DNA from 4 places in the Sporosarcina sp. Y838 genome. Region 3 is predicted to be linked to each of the others. Evidence: riboswitches for the same ligand, from Rfam matches in the RefSeq annotation. Region 3 holds a riboswitch; each other region holds the start of a gene.
What was found. A riboswitch is a leader RNA that binds a small molecule or an ion and turns the genes downstream of it on or off. The one in region 3 is predicted to bind thiamine pyrophosphate.
Positions count from the first base shown of each region.

Region 1: another riboswitch for thiamine pyrophosphate. It lies ahead of AC1TO4_RS12300 (acetylornithine deacetylase); the one in region 3 lies ahead of thiT (energy-coupled thiamine transporter ThiT).
Region 2: another riboswitch for thiamine pyrophosphate. It lies ahead of thiD (bifunctional hydroxymethylpyrimidine kinase/phosphomethylpyrimidine kinase); the one in region 3 lies ahead of thiT (energy-coupled thiamine transporter ThiT).
Region 4: another riboswitch for thiamine pyrophosphate. It lies ahead of tenA (thiaminase II); the one in region 3 lies ahead of thiT (energy-coupled thiamine transporter ThiT).

Region 1 is NZ_JBXCJD010000008.1:26,214-28,417, forward strand. Features, by position in the region: gene AC1TO4_RS12290 (NADP-dependent oxidoreductase) at 1-456, opposite strand, end outside; gene AC1TO4_RS12295 (hypothetical protein) at 722-982, shown strand; TPP riboswitch at 1,086-1,188, shown strand; gene AC1TO4_RS12300 (acetylornithine deacetylase) at 1,396-2,204, shown strand, end outside.
Region 2 is NZ_JBXCJD010000004.1:146,293-148,496, forward strand. Features, by position in the region: gene thiE (thiamine phosphate synthase) at 1-482, opposite strand, end outside; gene thiD (bifunctional hydroxymethylpyrimidine kinase/phosphomethylpyrimidine kinase) at 475-1,305, opposite strand; TPP riboswitch at 1,385-1,491, opposite strand; gene AC1TO4_RS07320 (histidine phosphatase family protein) at 2,078-2,204, opposite strand, start outside.
Region 3 is NZ_JBXCJD010000010.1:44,163-46,366, reverse strand. Features, by position in the region: gene AC1TO4_RS13325 (tryptophan-rich sensory protein) at 1-559, shown strand, start outside; gene thiT (energy-coupled thiamine transporter ThiT) at 598-1,155, opposite strand; TPP riboswitch at 1,239-1,341, opposite strand; gene AC1TO4_RS13315 (magnetosome magnetite crystal formation protein family) at 1,449-1,790, shown strand; gene AC1TO4_RS13310 (hypothetical protein) at 1,855-1,971, shown strand; gene map (type I methionyl aminopeptidase) at 2,078-2,204, shown strand, end outside.
Region 4 is NZ_JBXCJD010000005.1:211,135-213,338, reverse strand. Features, by position in the region: gene AC1TO4_RS09305 (ABC transporter ATP-binding protein) at 1-321, opposite strand, end outside; gene tenA (thiaminase II) at 308-1,000, opposite strand; TPP riboswitch at 1,108-1,211, opposite strand; gene AC1TO4_RS09295 (exonuclease SbcCD subunit D) at 1,360-2,204, shown strand, end outside.

The DNA of each region.
Region 1 (2,204 bases), on a different contig from region 3:
GACGACTGTTTCACCTTCTTGAGGTTTTCCGATATCAAGCAATCCAAAATATGCAGTTAAACCTGTCAAACCGAGAATACCTAAATGTGTTGAAATAGGTGCCAACTTAGGGTCTATTTTGCGAATTTCATTTTCAGTGGCTACGGTATATTCAGCCCAGCTGAGATTTCCAGTAATTACATCACCTTGTTTGAAGGCGTCCGACTTGGATTCAATCACCTCACCCACGACACCCCCAGAAATGACCTTATTCAATTCAAATGGAGCTATATATGACTTGGCATCTCGCATTCTTCCACGCATGTATGGATCTACAGACAAATAAAGTGTCCGTACTAAAATTTCATTCACTTTTGGTGAGGGAACTGAACTTTTTACAAAGGTAAAGTCTTCTTTGGTAGGCATTCCATTGGGCCGATTTGCTAGATGAATTTCCTGTTGTATCAATTGTGTCATTGCAATTCCTCCTTTGTAGTTTGCCGAATGAGTTGGCAATAGCAAACCCTAACACTCAGGAGTAACCAAGGTCAATGATTATAGACTGGTGTCTCATCTTCATTGATTTGCTATTTTTCCGAATTGCTATGGTGTTGGCACCGGTGTCATAATCTCAGCAGACACCTGTGGAGGAATCCCAAAATAGTATCCAAAAGTGTTGTAATTATAGTTAACTATAACTATTATGTTATTAATATGAACTAGTGGAGGACTTTAAATAAACATGAAGAAAAAGCACATACTTTTTTTGGCTTTGACCTTAATAGTGGCTTTACCAACGTCAGCTACTGTTGTATTAGCAACTAACGAGGCGGAAGTTCAAGCTGTTAAACAAGTAGAAGTCACGACTGCCGCAAAATTTACGGATATTCCAAATAGCCATTGGGCGAAAAATGAAGTTATGCAACTTGTGGAGATTGCTTCCAAAGCATCGTTTTTATCTAATGAACAGTTAGGATACACAACGAAAATAAAGAACGGATAGCGTAATATTGGATTAACGCAATATCTTCCTGAAGAGGAAGAACGAAAGGATGCATTATGAACCTCGTTCTTGGCTTAATCATAAAGAAAACACGAATTGAATAGAAGTCTGCTAGGGGAGCCAATTTGGCTGAGACACATGATGCATGTAAACCCTTCGAACCTGATCTAGTTTATGCTAGCGTAGGGAAGCAACTGGACTCTACATCAAATGAATGTAACTACGTAGAAAACAGCCGCTTTCCGATTATGGAAGGCGGCTGTTTTCTGTTCCATCGCAAATTCAATGAACTAGGGATTTCCCATCATACACGCTTCGGCGCATTCGCTCTGTTAATGCACCGAATTCAATATTGCAATCTATCAAGTATGGATTTACTTTACTAAACATTAAATAAAGAATGGATGATTGAAATGGAAAATAGTATTAGCAACTTGGTTGATGAACGTCAAGAGGAGTTATTGCAATTACTTGCAGATCTAGTTAGTTTTCCGACAATCAGCCCTCCCGCAAGAAATACAGCCGGGGTGCAGCAGTATATTCAAGAGTTTTTAAAACTAGAAAAATTCGATACAGCCAGTTGGGATGTGTTCCCTGGTGATCCAAACGTGGTAGGCATAAAAAAAGGGACAGATGGAGCTCTGTTTAACAGCTTACTCATTAATGGTCATATTGATGTTGCGGAAGTTAGGGATGAAACAGAATGGACTGTGCCTGTCTTTAAACTGACAACTAAAGATGGAAATGCATATGGACGAGGAACTTCCGATATGAAAGGTGCAGTGGCAGCGACTTTACTAGCCGTAAAATTATTAAACGAACTAGGTGTGGAACTGAAAGGTGATTTGCAGATTCAGACTGTCATTGGGGAGGAAGCAGGAGAAGCTGGAACACTTTCGTGTATGGAAAAAGGCTATACAGCAGACTTTGCACTCGTCGTCGATAGTAGCAATCGCCAAATTCATGGCCAGGGCGGTGTAATAACCGGCTGGATAACGATTAAAAGTGAGGAAGTTTACCATGATGCAATGAGGATGAGTATGCTTCATGCGGGCGGAAACATTAATGGGGCCAGTGCGATTGAGAAGATGATGAAAGTAATTGCCGGGCTACAAGATTTAGAGCGTCACTGGGCCGTGACAAAACAATATCCAGGTTTTGCACCTGGTAGCAACACCATCAATCCTGCAGTTATAGAAGGCGGAAGACACGCGGCTTTTGT
Region 2 (2,204 bases), on a different contig from region 3:
GGCAAAAGAGCTGCTACTTCACTTACCATTTCAACCCCAATGGTAGGTTGCGCATCACTTTTCGACGTCGTTTCATAAACAGGACCAAGGCCAATGTAATTTGCCCCCGCATCAGATGCGGCTAGCGCCTCCTCCACATTATGGGTAGAAACACCGATGAGCATGCCTTCGCCGACCCTCTTGCGCACCGCAATAATATCTCCGTCTTCCTGTCCAAGATGGACACCATCCGCCTCTATCTCAATTGCCAGATCCAAATCATCATTGACGATGAACGGCACATTATATTGTCCGCACAATTGCTTACACGAGATAGCAAAAGACTTCAGTTTTTCACCCCGTAAAGCACCATGCCCCTTTTCACGTAACTGAAAACATGTGATACCACCTTTTAGCGCCTCTTCCAATACGAACAGTGGGTCGAGTCCTGCCAAATTCATAGTTCCCATGATGAAATAGAGATTTACAGTCCGCTTATCCATTCACTACAACCCCTTCAAGTACCTTTTTTTCACGTCGCCCATACGCCCAGTGATTCGTAGGGCCGTGACCTCCACCAATTCCTAGTCCATCTTCAATAGCCGCGTGGATGAAACATTTTGCAGAAACCACCGCCTTCGCAGCGGGTTCCCCATTTGCGAGAAAAGCTGTCAGTGCGGCAGAATAGGTGCACCCCGTTCCGTGCGTATCTTTCGTATCTACCCAAGGCGAGCGAACTGAAAATCGTTCTCCATCCGCTCCCATAAACAAATCTTCAGCGAATAACGCTTCTTGACGGTGCCCCCCTTTAATGAGGACTGCACGAGCACCCAAAGCCAATATACGTTTCGCCGCTTCATCCATATCCGCATCAGACTTTATCTCCATTCCCGCAATTACTTCCGCTTCCGGGATATTTGGCGTTACAATGGCCGCAAGCGGTACCAGAACGGTTTTTAACGCAATAACCGCTTCATCTTTTAATAATGAAGCACCGCCTTTTGCAATCATCACTGGGTCGATAACCAGCGGAATTCTATTCAAACGAAGAGCATCTGCCACTGTATGAATTATTTCTGAAGAAAATAACATTCCCGTCTTAATGGCTGTGACTTCGAAGTCTTCCATTACCGCCTTTATTTGCGCTTCAATGATGTTCAATTCAATTGGTTGAATCGCCGAAACGCCAAAAGTGTTTTGCGCGGTAACTGCTGTCAGTGCTGACGTACCGAAAACACCCAATTCCTGAAACGTCTTCAAGTCCGCTTGAATACCCGCACCGCCACCACTATCCGATCCCGCAATTGTCAATGCCACTTGTACCATTCAATTCGCCATCCTTTTATATATATTAAAAAGCCGCTTTCCGATGACGTTAGGAAGCGGCTGGCCATTTAAATGGTGCTAAAAGGCGTACCCACTTTCCTACGCCGGTATAATCCGGATCAGGTTCCAAGGGTCCGCGCATCCATGCACGTCTCAGCCTTAAAAAAGGCTCCCCCAGTGGTTGTTGAACTATTTAGCTTTGTATTTAGTGTACCATACCTGACCTAAGAAGACTGATAAGTATATTATTTCGGAGCGTGTTTACTTCTTTAATAGACCAGGAGGCGTATAATTAAAAATACAATATCGAAAGAAGGCGCATTTGTATGCATAAAGCAGACAGCAGACCGAATAATCCCGACCGATCCATGTGGTTCAGTTTTTTGGGGGCACTCGTTATTATCGCACTAGTCATTGTTACTAGTCTTACAGTGGGTTAACATAACAAACTACCAAACAGGCCAAGACTCCATCGGCCTGTTTTTTTCATTGCTGGACAGGACATAATGCACCGCTTCTCAGGCTTGTCGTGTGCTTGTCGCGTCTTGCAGGCGACCTCCGCTTTTGTTTCATCCAGTCTCCGGTCGCCAGACGCTCGAGGTCACATGTCAAGCCCACTGTGCGGCATAGTGCGCCGCTTCGCAGTCTTGTCATGTGCTTGTCGCGTCTTGCAGGCGACCTCCGCTTTTGTTACTCCAGTCTCCGGTCGCCAGACGCTCGAGGTCACATGTCAAGCCCGCTGTGCGGCATAGTGCGCCGCTTCGCAGTCTTGTCATGTGCTCGTCGCGTCTTGCAGGCGACCTCCGCTTTTGTTACTCCAAAGTCGTTCCAAGGTTGTGGCTTCGTCATTAATGTGAACGACGTAGACATCTGGATTGGTTAGTGCTTGCCACTTTTCA
Region 3 (2,204 bases):
AATGGCTTTCTGGTTATATGGCTTCATACGGAATAAGGCAAACGTTGAACACGCATTGTTCAACCGTAGAGCAGTTTTTTTTGTAATCAGCTGTCTTTTTAATGTCGCTTGGATTCTACTTTGGCATTTCGGTTATTTTGAATGGACGATTGTTATCATATTAGGACTTCTGTTAGCGCTATTGTCCATTTATTTTACCTACTCCAAAAAAGATAATTCCTTTTTCGGTAGGGTTCCAATTGCAGTCTATCTTGGATGGACTTTTGTCGCAGCAATTACAAATATCAGTTATGTCCTCACTTTGCATGAGTGGAGTGGATTGGGATTAAGTACCCCATTATGGACCGTCATTTACTTGACCATTGCTACTGCAATTGCTCTTCATTACCTATACCATTATGCAGATATTTCTCTAGCTCTCGTCTTTGTTTGGGTATTTATCGGTATCGCTGTAAAAAATGGTATAAATGAGTTATTTGTTACTACCGCAGCTCTGTTTCTTGCAGCCACCATTATCGGCTTCATGGTCATCAATAGAAAATCGCTTGCAACCAAATAAGAAACCGCCATTCTTCCATAAGGAAGGACGGCGGTTTCTTATTTAGGCTCAAGTAGCCTGGGTGCTGTAGTAAATAATATGGATGCAACGATTGCCGTCAATATAATTGCAGGGATCATATAGGAAGCGTTATAAACAAGAGAATATAACCAGACAGGCTGTCCTTCAGGCGCATAGGAAGCAAAGAACACAATGCCACCGATGAAGTGAATCAGGTATCGGAGAAGCCCCCCTATGATTGTCCCAATGACGATTGCGGCAACCACTGAACCTTTCTTACCTTTCGTTTTACTACTTAACAGCCAAGCTAGTGTTACGCCTGCCAGACCCACAACGGCATAAGCCACGAAATAATCGAGCGCCGCTTGAACAGGGTTTAATACATAGCCCCCTGTTACCAACTGCAGCAGTCCACTTACAAAACCTGTAAGCATACCCCCTGCAATTCCCCAACGGAATGCCATAACAACTACCGGTAGCATTGACAACGTAACCGATCCGCCTTGAGGCATTGAAAATCCGATTTTATCTAGAACAAAAGAAATTGCTCCTAAAATAGCAACCTCAAGTAATAATTGAAGTCTTTTCCTATCCATCTCAAATTCTCCTCCTACCTAGTTGTAGCGTAGGATGTGGGCATAAAAAAAAGACATCCCGGATAGAATGGGACATCAAATATGTCAGTTTCCATCCACATTCCTACGCAAGAATAATCTTACAGGTTCTAAGGGTCAGAACTTCATGTCCAATCTCAGCCAAAACAGGCACCCCTTGTGGTTAAAGTTATTCAAATGTCTATTTCATTGTATAGGAGGGTAATCCTATAAGCAAGATGATTAACAAACATAGTGATTTTCCTATATAGTAAAAGTTGAACGGAGGAATCTACATGACAAACAGTAAACTATTAGCTGCTCTATGCTATTTTAGTGTCTTCTTCTCCCCTTTGCTTCTTCCCATCATTGTTTATTTTGTTACAGATGATCGAGAAGTGAAATCCCATGCAAAACGTTCTTTAGTTTCACACCTTGTTCCTGTCATCCTCCTTATTGCTACAATTGTCATATTTTCTTTTTCAATGTTTTCCTTTACGGAAAGTATCAATGGAATGCCGAGCACAAACTTCGGATTTTGGCAACTTACGCCATTCTTATTCATGCTTATCTATGGACTACTGCTTATGGCCATTCTAGTATGGAATGTTTTTCAAGGTGTTAAGGTATTGAGATGAATGTTTACTAAACCTCTATTTCGGGAAAATGATAAATATATGCTTTCACTAGGAGTGATTATTTATGAAAATTGGAAAACTTTTAAAAACCGCTATGAAATGGGCGCCCATTATCTACCCGGTTGTGAAAAAAGCCATGTCAAATAAAAAAACATCAGGTACATTAAAACCAAGAAGATAATAAGATGGTCTACAAACATTTTTATGGTTTGTAGACTTTTTTGTTCTGTTTATTATGATATAGTATGATATAGAAAAGAATGCACGGTAGAAAGGACTTGGAAATAATGATTGCAAAAACGGTAGAGGAAATTGAAGCTTTAAAAAAAATCGGCAAAATTGTAGCCGAAATCAGAGACGTGATGAAAGAAGCGACAATCCCCGGTAAAACAACAAAAGAAATTGATGACATAG
Region 4 (2,204 bases), on a different contig from region 3:
GCTTGCAGACTGCTGTTTCATCCCTTTTAGTTCAAGTGGGAGACATGCATTTTCTAAAATCGTGCGCCAAGGCAGAAGCAAATCCTGCTGCGGCATATAACCGACGCTACCAAGGCGGCGGTTGTTTTGAACCCCATCGAGTGAAATGGTGCCAGAAGTAGGTTCATCTAATCCTGTTACAAGTCGGAAGATGGTACTTTTACCGGAACCACTAACCCCGATTATTGAAATGAATTCACCGGGTAGTACATTAAATGATAGATTTTCCAGTATGTTGTTGCTTGAATGATAAGCGAATGATACATTGTCAAACGATAACATTGGAGTTTTCAACCTCGGGCCACATCTGTTTCGTATTGGCCATATCCCAAAACATATATTCATAGCGAGTTGTATTAAGGAAGATTTCTTCGAGCTTTAATAGTTCATGTTCAGGTTTTCCTTCTGCAGATTTATTCATCAAATCGATACACCAGATTGCGAGGTCGCCGAAATCTTCGGACGAATACATGCGTATCCAATCACCGTATAACGGATGTTCAGCTGCACCTGGAATCGCATTTAGCTCTTTACCTATTTCCCAGTAACTCCACGCGCATGGAAGAAGTGCAGCCATAACTTCGGCGACAGTACCGTTTTGGCTGACATGTAACATGTAGTGCGTATAGGCAAGCACGATAGGAGAGGGCTTTGCATTTTCTAGTTCATGTTCAGAAATACCGAACCGGAGCGCATAACTACGATGTAGTGCCATTTCTGTATTCAGTGTGCCATCAAGTAGCGTAGCGAACTTGCCCATTGTTTCCAAGTCGTCGGCTTTTACAGCACCAATTGCAAAAACTTTTGCATAATCAATCAAATATAAATAATCTTGTACCATGTAGAATCTAAATTTATCGGGGTCTAGGGTACCATTGCCAATCCCTTGAACGAACGGATGGCTGTGATTCTGTCTCCAAATTGGTGTTATTTTTTCCAGTAAGCGGTCAGTAAACTTCATCTCTCCAACACTCCCTAAAATTGATAGCCAACCAAAAAAACCACTCCTTGAAAAAGAAGTGGGTTGTAGACTGTCAATTGTATCTGCAAAAACAGACTGGCAGAAATATTGTGTCAGCACCTCTTCCTTACGCTGGTATTAACCAGTTCAAGTTATAAGGGTCAAGACACATGCCTCTCTCAGCTCTGTTAGAGCACCCCTAGCGGTGGATCTTATGAAATTGGATTCATCTCTAATATAAGCATAGAAAAATTGGGAGGTCAACCTTAATTTTGGAATTGAAAAAAGGAATGCATGTTTCATTTTTCTCGGTTTGTCCTGTAAAGTAGTAGAAAAGATCATTGAAAGGGGAAATGACAGTGAAGTTTTTCCATACTGCAGACTGGCATTTAGGTAAGCTTGTTCAAGGCATTTACATGACAGACGGACAACGGTATGTTCTTGACCAATTTATAGAGGCAATCATAGAGGAGAAGCCCGATGCGGTCGTCATCGCAGGGGATTTGTATGACCGGGCAGTACCGCCAACAGAAGCCATTGCGTTGCTCGATGAAGTGCTCGAACGAATCACCATAGAACTAGGGACGCCGGTCCTCGCTATTAGCGGTAACCATGATAGTCCTGGGCGTCTCCATTTTGGCAGCGGATTGATGCGAGCAAACGGTTATCATATAGCCGGTCAACTGACGAAAGTTATTGAGCCGGTCGTTTTGACGGATGAATTCGGCGAAGTCCATTTTCACCTGGTTCCATTTGCAGATCCTTCCGTCGTGAAACATATACATGGAGATGAAACGATTGCGAATCATAATGACGCGATGAAAAAAGTGATAGAAGGGATTCGCTCCCAGATGTCAAATAGTGCGCGACACGTTTTTGTTGGACATGCGTTTGTAACACCTCATGGAGAAAGCGAAGACAACACAAGTGATTCGGAACGGCCACTCGCGATTGGCGGTGCGGAATACGTATCGGCACATCTTTTTGAACCGTTCCATTACACGGCACTTGGTCATTTGCATCAGGCGCATTATGTATTGAATGAGTCAGTCCGTTTTGCAGGTTCGCCGATGAAATATTCGATTTCAGAAGAACATCATAAAAAAGGTTTTTTCATTGTCGATATGGACGCTGATGGACACACCATTATTGAAAAACGTGAGTTGAAACCGGAACATGATATGCGGACGGTCGAAGGTACGAT